2 regions of the Alteromonas sp. 38 genome follow, and region 1 is predicted to be linked to the other one. Evidence: predicted binding sites of a transcription regulator. Region 1 holds the regulator's gene; the other holds the start of a gene.
What was found. Region 1 encodes LexA, which represses DNA repair genes until DNA is damaged. Its sites were predicted from a motif close to TACTGTATNNNNATACAGTA; they were not measured.

Region 1 (7,655 bases):
CAACACAATATCAATATGTGCAGTTTGGTCTTCAAGTACCATCTCACTGCCTTTAAGCGCAGGGAAAACTCCGGGTAACCCTTCGCCGTTAGGCATATGGCAAGCCGCACAAGTGGCGTTGTAAACCCGCTTACCTTCATCCATAAGTTCGTCCATCGACATATTCATCGACAGTAGACGTTGCTCTTCTTCTTTCGCTTGGCGAGCTGCTTCTTCTTGTTCATTCATCCAAGCATCAAATTCGGCAGGCTCTTTAGCAATGACCACAACCGGCATAAAGCCATGATCTTTTCCGCAAAGCTCGGCACACTGTCCACGATAAATACCTGGCTCGTTCACCTTTGCCCACGACTCATTAATAAACCCAGGATTAGCATCTTTTTTCACTGCAAAGTCCGGTACCCACCACGAGTGAATAACGTCATCAGAGGTGATAAGAAAGCGCACTTTTTGCCCTGTGGGGATCACCAACGGACGGTCGACTTCCAACAGATAGTTCGCGCCTTTTTCGAATTTGTTTTCAATTTGCTCTCGTTGCGTCGCCATTAACGAATAAAACTCAACGTCTCTGTCCATATACCGGTAATGCCACTTCCACTGAGATCCAGTAACGACAACGGTAAGATCAGGTTCACTGGTATCTTCCATCGCAATAAGGGTTTTAGCAGCAGGAATAGCCATAAGAATAAGAATGATGAATGGCACTACTGTCCATGCAATTTCCACTTTTACATTTTCATGGAAGTGAGCGGGCTTAGCGCCTCTGGATTTACGGTGCAAGTACATTGAGGCAAACATAACCCCAAAAACCGCAACAGCGATTGCGATACAGATAAAGAACATCAACATATGGAGGTCGTATACTTGACCACTTATGTCTGTTGCGCCTCGGCGCAAATTTATGGAAGAGCCTTCGCCCGTTGCTGCATCAGCAAACAGTAGTGGCGAGGTAAGCAAAAGTGGAAGCCCGTAAAGCCACTTTGTCGCTTGTGTCGCCGCTTGTGTCGTTACTCGTTTCACTCAACACCTCCGTTATAACAGAAGCATTAACGCATTAGATGCGCTGCGCTTCTGGCAACTGATACTCGAAATCCAACTTTTAACTTAACTGCCTAGCTTTAGTTGTAAAACAAAGTTACAGCTATTGTTATTATTTTGTTAAATACAGTATAAGAATTGCTCAATAAAACGCACAAGTCTAGTCTTTTCTAAGAAAAAACAATTGCAGCGTTTAATTTTTAATCAACGCGGTATGACAGAGAAGTGAATGACGTCACAGCGCATGGACGTTACACGGGTATTTAGCGAGCCCGTTTGAAACGCTCATTTTGAACGAGATGGGCGAATAGAAGTTGGCAATAAGTTTCTTATAATCAAAAGGTAGTTACGCACTTATGATTGTTTTTCAAACAAAACAGATGACTAAAATAGCGCTAGTTAGCACTAAAAAAGGTGACATAAATAGGAGAAAATATGCGGGAGCGGTATCTGGTGGCTTTTGAGGGATTTCTTAGACTTAAATACGATTATTGTGTAAGCAAGGTATGGTAAACATACAAAAAAGCGGCCTATAAGCCGCTTTCTTTACTAAATAGCTAAAAGGTTACATCCAATCAGCATTTCGAATAACACCAACGGCAATCCCTTCAATGGAAAAAGGCTCTGACGCTAAGTCGACTTTAATCGGTGAAAACTCGTCATTTTCGGCATGAAGCAATACTTCGCGGCCACGCTTTTCAAGGCGTTTAACAGTAACGTCCTCATCGACACGTGCTACTACCACCTGCCCATTATGGACATCCGTCGTGCGGTGCACGGCTAACAAGTCACCATCAAGTATACCAATGTCTTTCATACTCATACCGCTTACACGAAGTAAGAAGTCGGCGTGAGGCTGAAACAGGGCAGGGTCGACCTTATAATGAGACTCTATATGCTCTTGCGCTAGAATAGGCTCGCCCGCAGCCACTCGGCCAATAAGAGGAAGGCCTTCTTCTTCAGGGGCTTCATCTTCAAGAGGAATATTAAGTTTAATACCACGAGAAGTGCCTGGAAGGATTTCGATGACGCCTTTACGGGCCAACGCTTTTAAATGTTCTTCAGCGGCATTCGCAGAACGAAAACCTAAATGACGGGCAATTTCTGCACGGGTAGGCGGCATGCCAGTTTCGAGCATCGTTGTTTTTATAAGCTCGAGAACTTCTGTTTGTCTTGCTGTGAGTGGGCGCATAAAAGACCTGTCTGTCTATACAGTTCCTGTAAGTATATACACCTAAAAGGAAATGACAAGCACTAAGCGTTGCAAAGCATGTTTTTTACTCCGGCCAAATCACAACAAAAAAGCGACCATTAAAGGCCGCTTTATCTATCACTACTATTCAGCGTGACTAAAATTTATATTGCAAACTCACGCGCGCATTAAGCGGCTCGCCGGTGGCAATATTGTTGTCGTTATGTGCTGATGGGAAATAGTCTTCGTCGAATACGTTTTCCACATTTAGCTGAATTTTAATGTCTTCGCTGTAATCGTAATACACTGCAGCGTCTACGCGAACAAAATCAGGTAGTTCGACGGTATTGTTTAAAGACGCGTACTGCTCAGATTGATAAATCACGCCTAATGCAACACGCCATTTATCGTTTACTTCATATTGGTTCCATAACGTCAGCATGTGTTCTGGTAGCTGTGCTAAATCACGGTTCGCCAATGCGCCATCTACAATGCGGCCCATTTCTTCGCCATCAAGGTTGCTATACCCAGCATTTATTACCCAACGCTCTGAAAGCTTGCCCACCACCTGCACTTCAAAACCTTTGGTTTCGGTGCCGGTTAAAATAGACGCTTCTGGATTGTTAGGATCTTGCGCTGTGCCATTTTCACGTTCAACTTCAAATGCCGCTGCTGTTACGCTAAGTGAGTCAGAGAAATTCCACTTTACGCCAATTTCTTTATTTTCAAATTCTTCAGCTTCCAGCGCTTGGCTTGTAAGCGACAGAGAAAGGAATTGGTCACCTGAACGAGGTAAAAACGATTTGCTGTAACTGGCATAAATCGAAACAGATTCCGCTGGCTTGTAAATTAGGCCTGCACGGGGTGACACTTGTGAATCAGAACTAGATAGGAAACCGCTGTTACCATCGTCAGCACCGTTAGCCACTTCAATAGTGTCTACCACATCGATATCAAAATTATCGTAGCGAAGACCGGCCACCACAATCCAATGCTCGTTAAGCTTAATTTCATCTTGCACGAAGGCTGAGGTAAAGGTGACGTCTGATGCACGATTTCTTACCGGATCTGTCAGCGTCATTGACGGAATAACCAGGGGGTCGCTAAACACGAAGGATACTTGGTCGTCTTGACTGTCTGCAAAAAACGCATCACGACGAGCATTTTCTGTATCTTGGCTGCCGTACTCCATTCCTGTTAGTAAGGTATGGTTAATATCACCTGTTGCAAACTGCCCAATAAGGTTTAATTGAACCAGCGCATTTTCACGAGTGGTGGTATCACGATACCCATCTAACGTAACCGTGCCTGCATCAGCGTCAAAGTTAACGGGGTACAAGTTTTGGTAAGCTTTATCATAATCAGCAAACTGAACGGTACCGTTCAAGTTCCAATTTTGCGATAGTGCATGATCAACACGAACACGGGCAATATGCGCTTCAAGGGTAGTATTGTTGAAGTCTGGATCACCAAAGTAGGTGTCGTCAAAGCCTTCAAGCGGTGCACCATCTAATGAGGGTATACCTCTATCGACTAAACGATCATCATTTACGTATTCGTAAGATGCAACCACCGTGGTGTCGTCGTTAGCCATCCATGTATAAGTTGGGTTAATGGCGTAACGTTCACCATCTTTAAAATCACGATGATTATCAATACTGTCAAACACACCGTTAAAACGAAAAGCATTATTAGCATCTATGGCTTTATTGGTATCAACACTAATAGAACCAGCGCCAAAGGTATCAATACCTGCTGACAGTGTGGTGAAATCTTCTGCGCTACTGGCCACTTTAGTCACACGGTTAACTACGCCACCGCCTCCACCACGGCCGAATAGTAAGGCGTTCGCGCCTCGTAATATTTCTACACGCTCTAGGTTATACAATGGGCGAAAGTACTGAACGTCGTCACGAAGACCATCAACAAAAAAGTCGGCGGTGGTGTTCTGACCACGAATAGTCACCTGATCGCGATGGTCTTCACCTAGGCCAATGCTCACACCTGGGGTGTATTGCATAACATCGGCAATACTAAACAATGCTTGCTCTGAAATTTGTTCTGCGCTTACAACAGATACTGACTGGGGCACGTTAACCAATAATGTAGGGGTTTTAACCGCTGTGGCGACTTGTTGACCAAAGAATGCGCCGCGTACGGTAATACGTTCAACGCTTTCATCTGACTCAGCCATATCGTCTTGTGCGAATGCAGATGTGCCATAAAGAGCTAAAAGAACAGCAGTAGAAATAGTTGCTTTACCAAGTTTCAAGCAAGTCTCCTCAAGTGATAATTCAAACAGTATTGAAAATGATAGATATTCTTATTTAGAGCGGATTCTAGTCAGATTTATTGGCAATTAAAAGGTGTATTAATAAAAATTAAACTTTTGTTATAAATGAATGCGTCAGCTTGACGAGACAGTCTATTGAAACAATCCTCACGAATGGAATCAGTACCCTTAATGGTATTTACGTCAAGATGACAAGTTTGCCATTAAAGCATAAAGTAAACCTTCTTCTAACTATGCTTAACCAGAGTATTGAATTCCATCATGTTGCATTACCTCGACTATACCCCCGAGTTAGCCCCCCATTTCGACCGCATAAATAGAGAGTGGATAACCAAAATGTTTCATTTAGAGAGCATTGATGAGGCTGTTATTGGCTACCCACAGCGCAATATTATCGATAAGGGTGGATACATTTGGTTTGCTGAACACCCGGACTTTGGCATTGTAGGTACATGCGCATTAATGAAAAAAGGAGAAGGGGTATTCGAACTTACTAAGATGGGTGTGGTCAGTGAAGCAAGAGGATTAAAAGTAGGGGAAGGCTTGTTACAACATGTGTTGAATAACGCCCCTACCATTGCTTTTAATACATTATTTCTTTTGACGAATAAGAAGTGCGAGGCCGCCATTCATCTTTATGAGAAAAATGGCTTTGTTCATTGTGAAGAAATCATGCAAAAGTTCGGCTGTGCCTATGAACGCTGCGACGTAGCGATGCATTACAAAGGTGCAGTTACCAACTGATGTATGAGTAAAAACACGCTCAATCGATTTGCTATGGCAACAATTTATACTAATGACTCTTTCAAACAGCCCCATGGCCTCTGCAAGACATTGCACGAGATGTGGTACACTTCCCCCGTTTTAATTTCATAGGATTACAGAATTCATGTCGTGGATGCGAAAAGCCCTTTTGTCGCTATTTCATTATCCTGTTAAGTTGCTGGTTAAAGCCCACAGCATTCCCGTAAACGTAGAAACTGAGCTTGGCATTGATAAATCGAAGCCCATCGTTTACTTGCTTCCAGCAAACTCGGTAACCGATCAATTAGCGCTTAGAATGTCAACAGAAGCACTAGGCCTACCGAGCCCAACAGATACGCTTACGTTAGCGGGCAGAGAATACCCTTCTACGTTATTTTTGCGTAAAACCCAGCCGATCTTTCGTTCACAAGCAGACGATACGGGAATTGAAGATGTATTTACTGACTTATTTCATCTGCATAGAGATCATCACCAGTTAGATCTCCAAGTGGTTCCGGTGTTTGTCACCTGGGGCCGAGCGCCTGGCAGAGGCACACCAGGATTAGCCGACCTTATTGCCGACAATGCAGCGCCAAGTTGGCTAAGAAAACTCTTTATCGTGATATTTTTAGGCCGCGACAATTTTATCAATTACTCAAAAGCCGTATCAGCTCGCGCCATGTCAAATCAACATGGCAGTGATAAAAGCATTGCACACAAGCTAGTACGTGTAGCAAGCACTCACTTTCAGCGTAAACGCCAAAGTATGACCGGCCCTACATTGTTAGAGCGCCAAGAGTTGAACAACAGTGTACTAGGCTCTGATGCCGTGCGCCGTGCTATGGCTGAAGAATCACGCAGTAAAAAAATCACTCATGAAGCGTCTAAAGATAGAGCGCAATCTTACGTTACCGAAATAGCCGCCGATTACCGCGAAGGACTTATACGTTTTGGCGACCGACTGCTTACTCGCATTTGGAACAAAATTTACAATGGTATTAGTGTTGGACACTCTGAACGTATTCGAGAATTAGCCGCAAACGGCCATGAGATTGTTTACGTGCCTTGTCACCGCAGCCACATGGATTACCTTTTGCTGACCTACGTGATTTATCATGAAGGCATGGTAACCCCTCACATTGCTGCTGGTATTAACCTAAACTTCTGGCCGGTTGGGAAAATTTTCCGCCGTGGTGGTGCCTTTTTCTTACGCCGTAGCTTCGCCGGTAATAAGTTGTACACCGCTGTATTCCGTGAATACTTAGAGTTACTTTTCAATAAGGGCTATTCAGTTAAGTATTACCCTGAAGGTGGCAGAAGTCGCACTGGCCGTCTTATTCCGCCCAAAACAGGCATGCTAGCCATGACCATTCAGGCCATGCTGAAAGGCGTAAACAGGCCAGTTAGCTTGGTGCCAGTCTATATTGGCTACGAAAACGTGATGGAAGTGAAAAGCTACCTGAACGAGCTTAAAGGTACTAAGAAGCAAAAAGAATCGAACTGGCAAGTATTCTCGGCTATTCGCAAGCTTAAAAACTACGGTCATGGTTATGTAAACTTTGGTGAGCCTATTCAGCTGAATCAATTTTTGGAAACCCATGTGCCAAACTGGCGTGACTGCCGCGATGCCGAGCCAGAGAAAAAGCCTGCATGGCTAACGCCAGCGGTAAACGAGTTGGCCAACAATGTAATGACCCGGATTAATCGCGCAGCAGCGGTTAATGGCATGGCGCTAACGTCGCTGTGTTTGCTGTCATCGAAAACACAAACCATGAGTGAGTCTGAGCTTAAACAAGCGATGGGCGACTTTATCAGTTTGTTCAAAAATGTGCCTTTCAGTGCCGATGCCACTATACCCGATGCTAGCGGGAAGGAATTGTTTGACGATACCTTGAAGCTTGGTAAGTTTGTGATTGAGGAAGATGACTACGGTCGATTAATCAGCCCAAAACCTAAGTCGGCAGTTTATCTCACCTATTATCGCAACAATATTTTGCACTTATTTGCGTTGCCTGGCTTAATTATGGCCTGTGTATTTGCGCACAAAGGCACAAGTAAAGCGACAGTATTCCAGTTAATTGCTGCGTTATACCCGCTGCTACAGCGCGAGTTATTTTTGCACTTGTCTCAAGACGAAGCCCTTGCTCACACCGATGCGCTTATTGATGAATTGGTCGACCAAGGCCTTCTGCGTATAAAGGGCGGTGACTTACTTCCACCTGATGCTCAGCAAAAGCAGTTTCATTCAGCATGGCTATTGAGCCGCTGTATGCAAGAAACCTTGCAGCGTTATGCGGTAGTACTGACTATTTTAGACAAGGAAAAAGTTATTAGTCGTGGTGCGCTCGAACGTACCAGTCGCCAAGTGGCCGAACGCTTGTCTACCCT
Region 2 (7,655 bases), 4.4 Mb from region 1:
ATGTTGGTGGGCACCGATGAATCAACCTCCGCGTCATTGCAGGTGCAGCGCTCGGGGCTATCATCGCTACCTGTGGTGGATGAATCTAACAAACTCATTGGTCGTTTAGATATTGCCTCGGCCAGTGAGCTGATGAATGAGTTTTATGAGCGCCAAGTGATGGCCTCGGCAGGTATGGATGAAGACGAAGATTTATTCTCCCCTGTGGCAAAAAGTGCGCGAAACCGAGCATTATGGCTTGGTATAAACTTGCTTACTGCGTTTTTGGCGTCCTGGTTTATCGGGTTGTTTGAAGCTACATTACAGCAAGTCGTTGCCCTTGCGGTATTGATGCCAGTGGTCGCCAGTATGGGGGGTATTGCTGGTAGTCAAACCTTAACGCTTATTGTGCGCGGGCTGGCGCTTGGGCAAGTAACCCCAGCCAACTTACGTGCGCTTATGATGAAAGAGCTCAAAGTCGGGGGGCTAAATGGCGTGATATGGGCGTTGGTGATAGGTATTGTGGCCTATTTCTGGTTTGCCGATGCGCTACTTGGCATGGTGATTTGTCTTGCCATTCTTTTTAATATTGTGGCAGCAGCTCTTGCTGGTGTGTTCGTGCCCTTTATCTTAGACAGACTAAAGATAGATCCAGCGCTATCTGGCTCGGTTATTCTTACCACGGTAACTGACATTGTAGGCTTTGTTGCCTTCTTAGGTTTAGGCACGCTATTTCTGTTATAGCTGGAAAAATAGGTAGGGCCTGTTGACCTTTTCTGTGCATTTTGACCGCAGTATGTGTGCTGTTTAGGTAAGGCGAATGGTTGCAGGTCAACACGCCCTAGACAAACTTTATCGAAAAATACGCCCATTCTGGGCGTGATAGGCTTGTTATCTAGAGCAAGGTAATGAACACTACGCGCCTTTTTTCAGCCTTAAAAAGTGATAGTTAACTATGCGTGCTCAGCAAGCCAGTGCTGCCCAAGTCGGAATAATTTGTGCCATCGCGGCCTACACCATGTGGGGCATAGCGCCAATCTACTTTAAACAGCTTACTATATTGCCCGCGGCAGAAATTCTAATGCACAGGGTAATTTGGTCGGTGTTGGTGCTGGTAGGCTTGATTGCTGGGTTAAAGCAGTGGCCCAAGGTTGCCGCAGCTTTGCGAAATAAAAAGGTGATGCAGGTGTTGTTTATTGCCGGCATTTTGCTGGGGGCAAACTGGCTACTGTTTATTTGGGCGGTAAATAACGACCATATTCTTGATGCTAGCTTAGGTTATTACATCAATCCCCTCATTAATGTGTTTCTTGGGCGGCTTTTTCTAGGAGAAAGACTAAGAACGTTTCAGCGAGTGGCGGTAGTACTCGCTATTGTTGGTGTAGCTATTTTGATTTTCTCTTACGGTCACGTGCCTTGGATTGCACTTATATTGGCGGGCAGTTTTAGTATTTATGGCATTTTACGCAAGCAGGTAGCCGTAGATTCTTTACCGGGTCTTTTTATAGAAACCTTAATGCTATCACCTTTGGCAATAGGGTATTGGCTGCTATTTGGATCGGAATACAGCAACCTTTTTAATAACGATGCTAACTTAAACATGCTTATTTTAGCGGCCGGTATTGTGACCACCGCGCCCTTGTTATGCTTTACCGCAGCGGCACGGCGTATCATGTATTCAACGTTAGGCTTTTTACAATACATAGGGCCAACACTCATGTTCGTGTTGGCGGTCCATTTGTACGATGAACCGTTAGATGAGGCTAGGCTAATCACCTTTGGTTTTGTGTGGTTAGCACTTGCAGTATTTAGTGTCGATTCCCTTATCGCCTACAAAAAGCAGCGAAAAGCCCTAAGGGCATCGTTAAAGGCGACTAACGAAACCAGTGAAACTCAAACCTCTTGAGTTTCTCCGGTTACATGAACTTGATTACGACCTGCATTTTTTGCTTTATACAAAAGCTTATCAGCAGTACTTAACATGGTTTCAATGTTTTGCGTAGGCGTATCGCACAGGCCAATGCTACAGGTTACATTTACGCTTTCTTCGCCTAACTGAATAGCGGTTTTCTCTAACGCGTTTCTGAATCTATTCAACCGCTCTTGTGCGTTATGAATGTCAATTTTAGGCAAGTACACGCAAAATTCTTCCCCACCAAAACGTGCAACCAAGGTATCGTTAAAATGAACTTGTAACAGGTTAGCTACCGCTTTGAGCACAAGATCGCCGGCATCATGCCCGTAGGTATCGTTAATGCGCTTAAAATGATCAAGGTCGATAAGTGCTAAAGCATGCTGCTCAGGTAGCTTTTTATACTGCACGGTAACGGTATAAAAGAAATGGCGGCGGTTAGGCAACCCAGTTAAATAGTCGGTATTGGCAGCGCGTCGAAAGGCTTCTACGCTTTCAATATATTCAATATTCTGCATTACGCGGCATAAAAACTCTTCATGACAATAAGGTAAATGCAAAAAATCGTTCGCCCCGCTTTTTATGAAGTGCGCAGACATGAGCGGACGTTGGTCGCTTGCTAGGCCTATAATGGCTAACTGCTCTTTTGAAAATGCTTTTCGAAGGCCTGAAATAAATTGCGTGCCTGTCATATCGGGAAGCGCGTTATCGGTGATAACCAACCTGATATGCGCATGCTCAGCCAGTATGCTCATGGCATCGTTGGCAGTAGGGCAGTCGTAAACCACAAAATTGTGCCGATAAAGCAGTGATAGCATTTTTCGTCTAGATGAGCGGTGAGTACTTACTACCACAACACCTGTAGATTTGTTCTTCTCTAATCGAAACAGTAAACGGCTTAAGTAATCGTAATTTTGCGCGTTTTCTTTGGGAATGTAATCAACGACGTCTTTTTCTAAGACCTTGTCTCGGGTTTTCGCTTCTAACGTATCGGTCGTGACTATGGTTGGAATGAAGGCGTCAATGGCGAAGTCGATGGCTTCGCCATTCGACGCATCAGGTAAGTTATGAGCAACAATGGCGCACAAGAAACTTTCTGGCATCATAAGCGCAAAACGTGCGCTCGCTTCCGTTAATGAGTGAGCACCCACAGGGGTTAGCCCTGCTTTTCTGACAAGTTTTGATACAACGTCTAAATTTTTATCGCTGTTTTCTATCACCAGCACATTTTGCGGCATATTTTTCTACTTGGGTTCAGGCTTCTTGCCAGATGACTATGCTTTTTCCAATTTAGCATAGGCGAGAACGAGCCATTTTGTACCAAATTCGTCAAAATTAACTTGTACCCTAGCGTGTTCACCACTGCCCTCGTAGTTTAATACTATTCCTTCACCGAACTTGCGATGAGCCACTTTTTGGCCCAACTGAAAGCCAGTTTCTTCAAAAGAGGCATGTGAGGTCGCTTGGCTGAATCGATTATGTATCGGTCGAGAAATCGTAGACTTGAGCCTTACTTCTTCAACACAATCAGCAGGAATTTCACGAATAAAGCGAGATGCCGTGTGATATTTGTCTTGCCCATATAAACGGCGGCTTTCCGCGTAGGTAATATACAGTTTCTCCATCGCGCGGGTCATGCCCACGTAACACAGGCGACGTTCCTCTTCCATTCTGCCAGGTTCATCATTGGTCATCTGGCTTGGAAACATGCCTTCTTCAACACCGGCCATAAACACCATAGGGAATTCGAGCCCCTTTGCGGTGTGAATAGTCATCATCTGAACCGCATCTTGATCGGTACCCGCTTGGGTTTCGCCCGCTTCTAACGAGGCGTGAGCAAGGAAGGCTGACAGCGGCGTCATTTCTTCTGCTTCGTCGGGTACGGTAAATTGCTTACAAGCCGTAACTAATTCTTCTAAGTTTTCTAGGCGCGCTTGGGCTTTCTCGCCACGTTCGGCCTGATACATGGCGTACAAGCCTGACTGCCTAATTGCCACATCGGCGTGTTTTTCTAATGGCTCGTCTACGGTAGCTTGTTCAAGCTCGGTAACTAACAGCACAAAACTTTGAAGGGCGTTAAGAGCACGGCCTTTTAGCGCATTTTCATTAATGAGTAGTTGGCTAGCCTGCCACATTGAGCAGTTATGTGCTCTGGCAGCTTCTCGTACTTGTGAGAGGGTCTTCTCACCCATACCGCGAGTTGGCGTGTTCACCACACGTTCAAAGGCGGCATCGTCATGAGGATGATTCATCATGCGAAGGTAGCCAAGTGCATCTTTAATTTCTTGGCGTTCGAAGAATCGAAGACCACCATAAATGCGGTACGGTGTCCCTTGGTGAAGTAAGGCTTCTTCTAATACCCGTGACTGAGCGTTATTGCGATATAAAATGGCGGTGTCTTTTAACGCATTGCCTTGGTTCAACCAGTCTTTAATTTTCGACACAATAAAGCGGGCTTCATCTAACTCATTAAACCCCGCATAAACAGAAATGGGCTCGCCATCGTTGCCATCTGTCCAAAGCTCTTTACCTAACCGCCCTGTGTTGTTATCAATAACCGTATTGGCGGCTTTCAAGATGGTGCCCGTAGAACGGTAGTTTTGTTCTAATCGTATCGTTGTGGGGTTATTGAAGTCTTTTAAGAAATGCTGAATATTATCAACGTTCGCACCACGCCAGCCGTAAATAGATTGGTCGTCATCGCCCACAATCATAATATTGTTTTGATTGCCGCTACACAGCATGCGTAGCCATGCGTATTGGATGTTGTTGGTATCTTGGAATTCGTCAACTAATACGGCGCGGAAACGTCGTTGGTAATTAGCGAGTACTTCTGGGTTTTTAGCCCAAAGTTCGTGTGCACGCAATAATAGCTCGGCAAAATCCACAAGCCCAGAGCGGTCGCACGCGTCTTGATACGCGGCGTAAATTTCACGCATTTTTTGCTGGGTTTGGTCGTTGTGGGTTTCAATATGTTGAGGGCGTAGGCCTTCGTCTTTATTGCCGTTGATATACCACTGAATTTGGCGAGGCACCCAGTGCTTTTCGTCTAAATTCATGGCTTTTAAAATACGTTTAATCAAACGGTATTGGTCGTCTGAGTCAAGAATTTGGAAGTTTTCAGGTAAATTAGCTTCTGCATGGTGGGCGCGAAGCAGCCTGTGAGCTAATCCGTGGAAAGTACCAATCCACATATTATTCAGGCCACGACCCATCAACGATTCTATTCGCCCACGCATTTCTTTCGCGGCTTTGTTAGTAAAGGTTACGGCTAGTATGGAAAAAGGGGCAATGTTTTCCACTTCCATCAGCCATGCTATACGATGTACTAATACCCGTGTTTTACCACTTCCCGCGCCAGCTAATATGAGGGCGTTAGAAAGAGGGGCTGCTACCGCTTCACGTTGTTTGTCGTTAAGCTCGTCAAGCAGTCGGGATACATCCATAATATGGTCAACCTAATTTGTCTAGTTTCAATGCTGCAACATTATGCCAGCTGACTGTGAATTTATACAGGCTTGTTTGATGAAGCTGAGCGGCTAGTGGGTAACTTTTACGATGAATTTAGCCCTGTTAAGGTGATACCGGCCGTATTCACGAGCGGGTTATCGATAAGTTGAACAATTTTCACGCTTGAAGCGTAGTCTGTAGGTGTTGTTTTTATGATGGCTCATGTACACTTCGAGCCATTATGTTGCCTATTGCAATCTAGGCCTTTAGCGTTTTGTGCCATTTACCCGCAGTTAAGCGGGGTTTGAACTTTACTTTTACAGGAACTGCCTCATGCACGCACTCTCTCCATCGACTGACTTTTGGTTATCGTTAAAAAAAGAAGCGCAAACTGTGGCAAAAAGTGAGCCGCTATTAGCTAGCTATGTTCATGCCTGTATTTCAGCTCATCATAATTTTGAGTCGTCGTTAAGTTTTATTCTATCAAGCAAAATGGCTGATGAAGTGATGCCTGCTATTGCCATTCGTGAAGTGTTCGATGAGGCCTACTTGTTAGAGCCGTCGATTAGTGAGTCGGCTATGGCAGATATTAATGCAATTCGTGCGCGAGACGCCGCAGTAGATGACTTCTTAGTGCCACTTTTGCATTTCAAAGGGTTCCATGCAGTGCAAGTTCACCGTATGGCGCATTACTTGTGGTTGCATGGTAGACATCAACTTGCTTTGTTCTTACAAAGCCGAAACTCGGCTACCTTTGGCGTAGATATTCACCCTGCAGCGAAAATAGGTAAAGGGGTGATGTTCGATCACGCCACCGGTATTGTCGTAGGTGAAACAGCGGTTATTGAAGACAATGTCTCTATTTTACAAAGCGTCACGCTTGGCGGAACCGGTAACGAGTCGGGTGACCGTCACCCTAAAATTCGCCAAGGCGTGTTGGTTGGTGCGGGAGCTAAAATTCTTGGCAATATCGAAATTGGCGAAGGGTCTAAAGTGGGGGCGGGTAGTGTTGTGTTAAACAATGTTCCGCCGCACGTTACGGTAGTCGGTGTGCCGGCTAAAGTGGTGGGCCGCCCGGTATGCCAGCGTCCTTGCGATTCTATGCGCCAAAACGTGTTAGAAGACAATCAGCCTTATTCGCAAAAGCCTTAAGTAGTGATACCTTAAGAGCAAGTACCTTAAGCGCCAGTACCTTAAGAGCAAGCGCTACTTACTGATTTACTTATAAGAAGTAAGCTAACTCGTCTAACGAATCTAATGCCACGTGAGGGAGTACGGATGCTCTCTCACGGGGTAAATGCATTTCTCGGTTGCATGCAAACCAAGCAGACTGAAACCCCGCATTTATCGCCCCATACACATCTTTAATAATGTTATCGCCCACGTGCAATATATTTTCCGGCGCATCTCCTATAAAGCTTGCTGCTTCATCGAACATAGCCCGTGAAGGTTTCATAGGTCGGCTAGTACTGGCATGTAAAATGGTATCGAAATAAGGCGTAATACCTATTTGGTCAGCGTTTACATTGCCGTTAGTAATACCTACCAGTGTTATATTCTCACTTAAAATCGATAAGGTTTTATGCACATCATCAGCCAAATCAAACTCGCTTCTGGCATGATAAAAACAGTCGAAACAGGCTTGCACGGCAGCATCTAACGTGTGGGTGTCTTGGGGTGGAATATCATGTATCAATGCCGCATTTAACACCGCTAAGCGAAGCTTTCCCATATCAGATGAATAAGTAGGATTGGCCGTAATAGCATCCCGCTTTAGCTGTTGCCAGTGTGTAGGAGTTAATGCTGCTGCTTTGGGGTGATATTGCTTTAAATGCGCATTTAAGGCCGCTTCTGCTTGGCGAATAATAGGTTCGTTATTGTATAAGGTATCATCAAGATCGAAGGTCATTGCCTTCACGGAATTAATGGCTCTGAAGAACTGCATAATAGTTAAAGGCCTATATTCAAAAGAGGATTATTTTTTGTGTGCTCTAGGGTGCGCGGCATCGTAAACCTTGGCTAAATGCTGAAAATCTAAATGGGTATACACTTGCGTGGTAGATAGATTGGCATGGCCTAATAATTCTTGCACCGCACGTAAATCGCCGCTCGACTCTAATACGTGCGTAGCAAAAGAATGGCGCAGTTTATGCGGGCTTACTTTCTGACTAAGGCTTTGTAATTCTGCCATTTGGTTAAGCCGATTTGCGACTTGGCGATTTGAAATGCGCGTTTTGCGCTTGCTTACAAAAATAGCGGGTTCATAGGGGGAAGCGTATGCGGGGCGCACGTTAAGCCAAGCATTCAGCGCCTT

Region 2: a site for LexA is predicted at 5,390-5,409, ahead of uvrD (DNA helicase II). Genes of this name have one in related genera too.

The regions. Positions count from the first base shown of each region.
Region 1 is NZ_LR733300.1:4,586,739-4,594,393, forward strand. It holds gene coxB (cytochrome c oxidase subunit II) at 1-1,020, opposite strand, end outside; gene lexA (transcriptional repressor LexA) at 1,604-2,230, opposite strand; gene FLAVO9R_RS19835 (TonB-dependent receptor) at 2,388-4,502, opposite strand; gene FLAVO9R_RS19840 (GNAT family N-acetyltransferase) at 4,785-5,267, shown strand; gene plsB (glycerol-3-phosphate 1-O-acyltransferase PlsB) at 5,413-7,655, shown strand, end outside.
Region 2 is NZ_LR733300.1:169,166-176,820, forward strand. It holds gene FLAVO9R_RS00715 (magnesium transporter) at 1-723, shown strand, start outside; gene rarD (EamA family transporter RarD) at 935-1,885, shown strand; gene FLAVO9R_RS00725 (GGDEF domain-containing response regulator) at 1,873-3,129, opposite strand; gene uvrD (DNA helicase II) at 3,166-5,337, opposite strand; gene cysE (serine O-acetyltransferase) at 5,675-6,493, shown strand; gene FLAVO9R_RS00740 (HAD-IA family hydrolase) at 6,564-7,286, opposite strand; gene FLAVO9R_RS00745 (tyrosine recombinase XerC) at 7,317-7,655, opposite strand, start outside.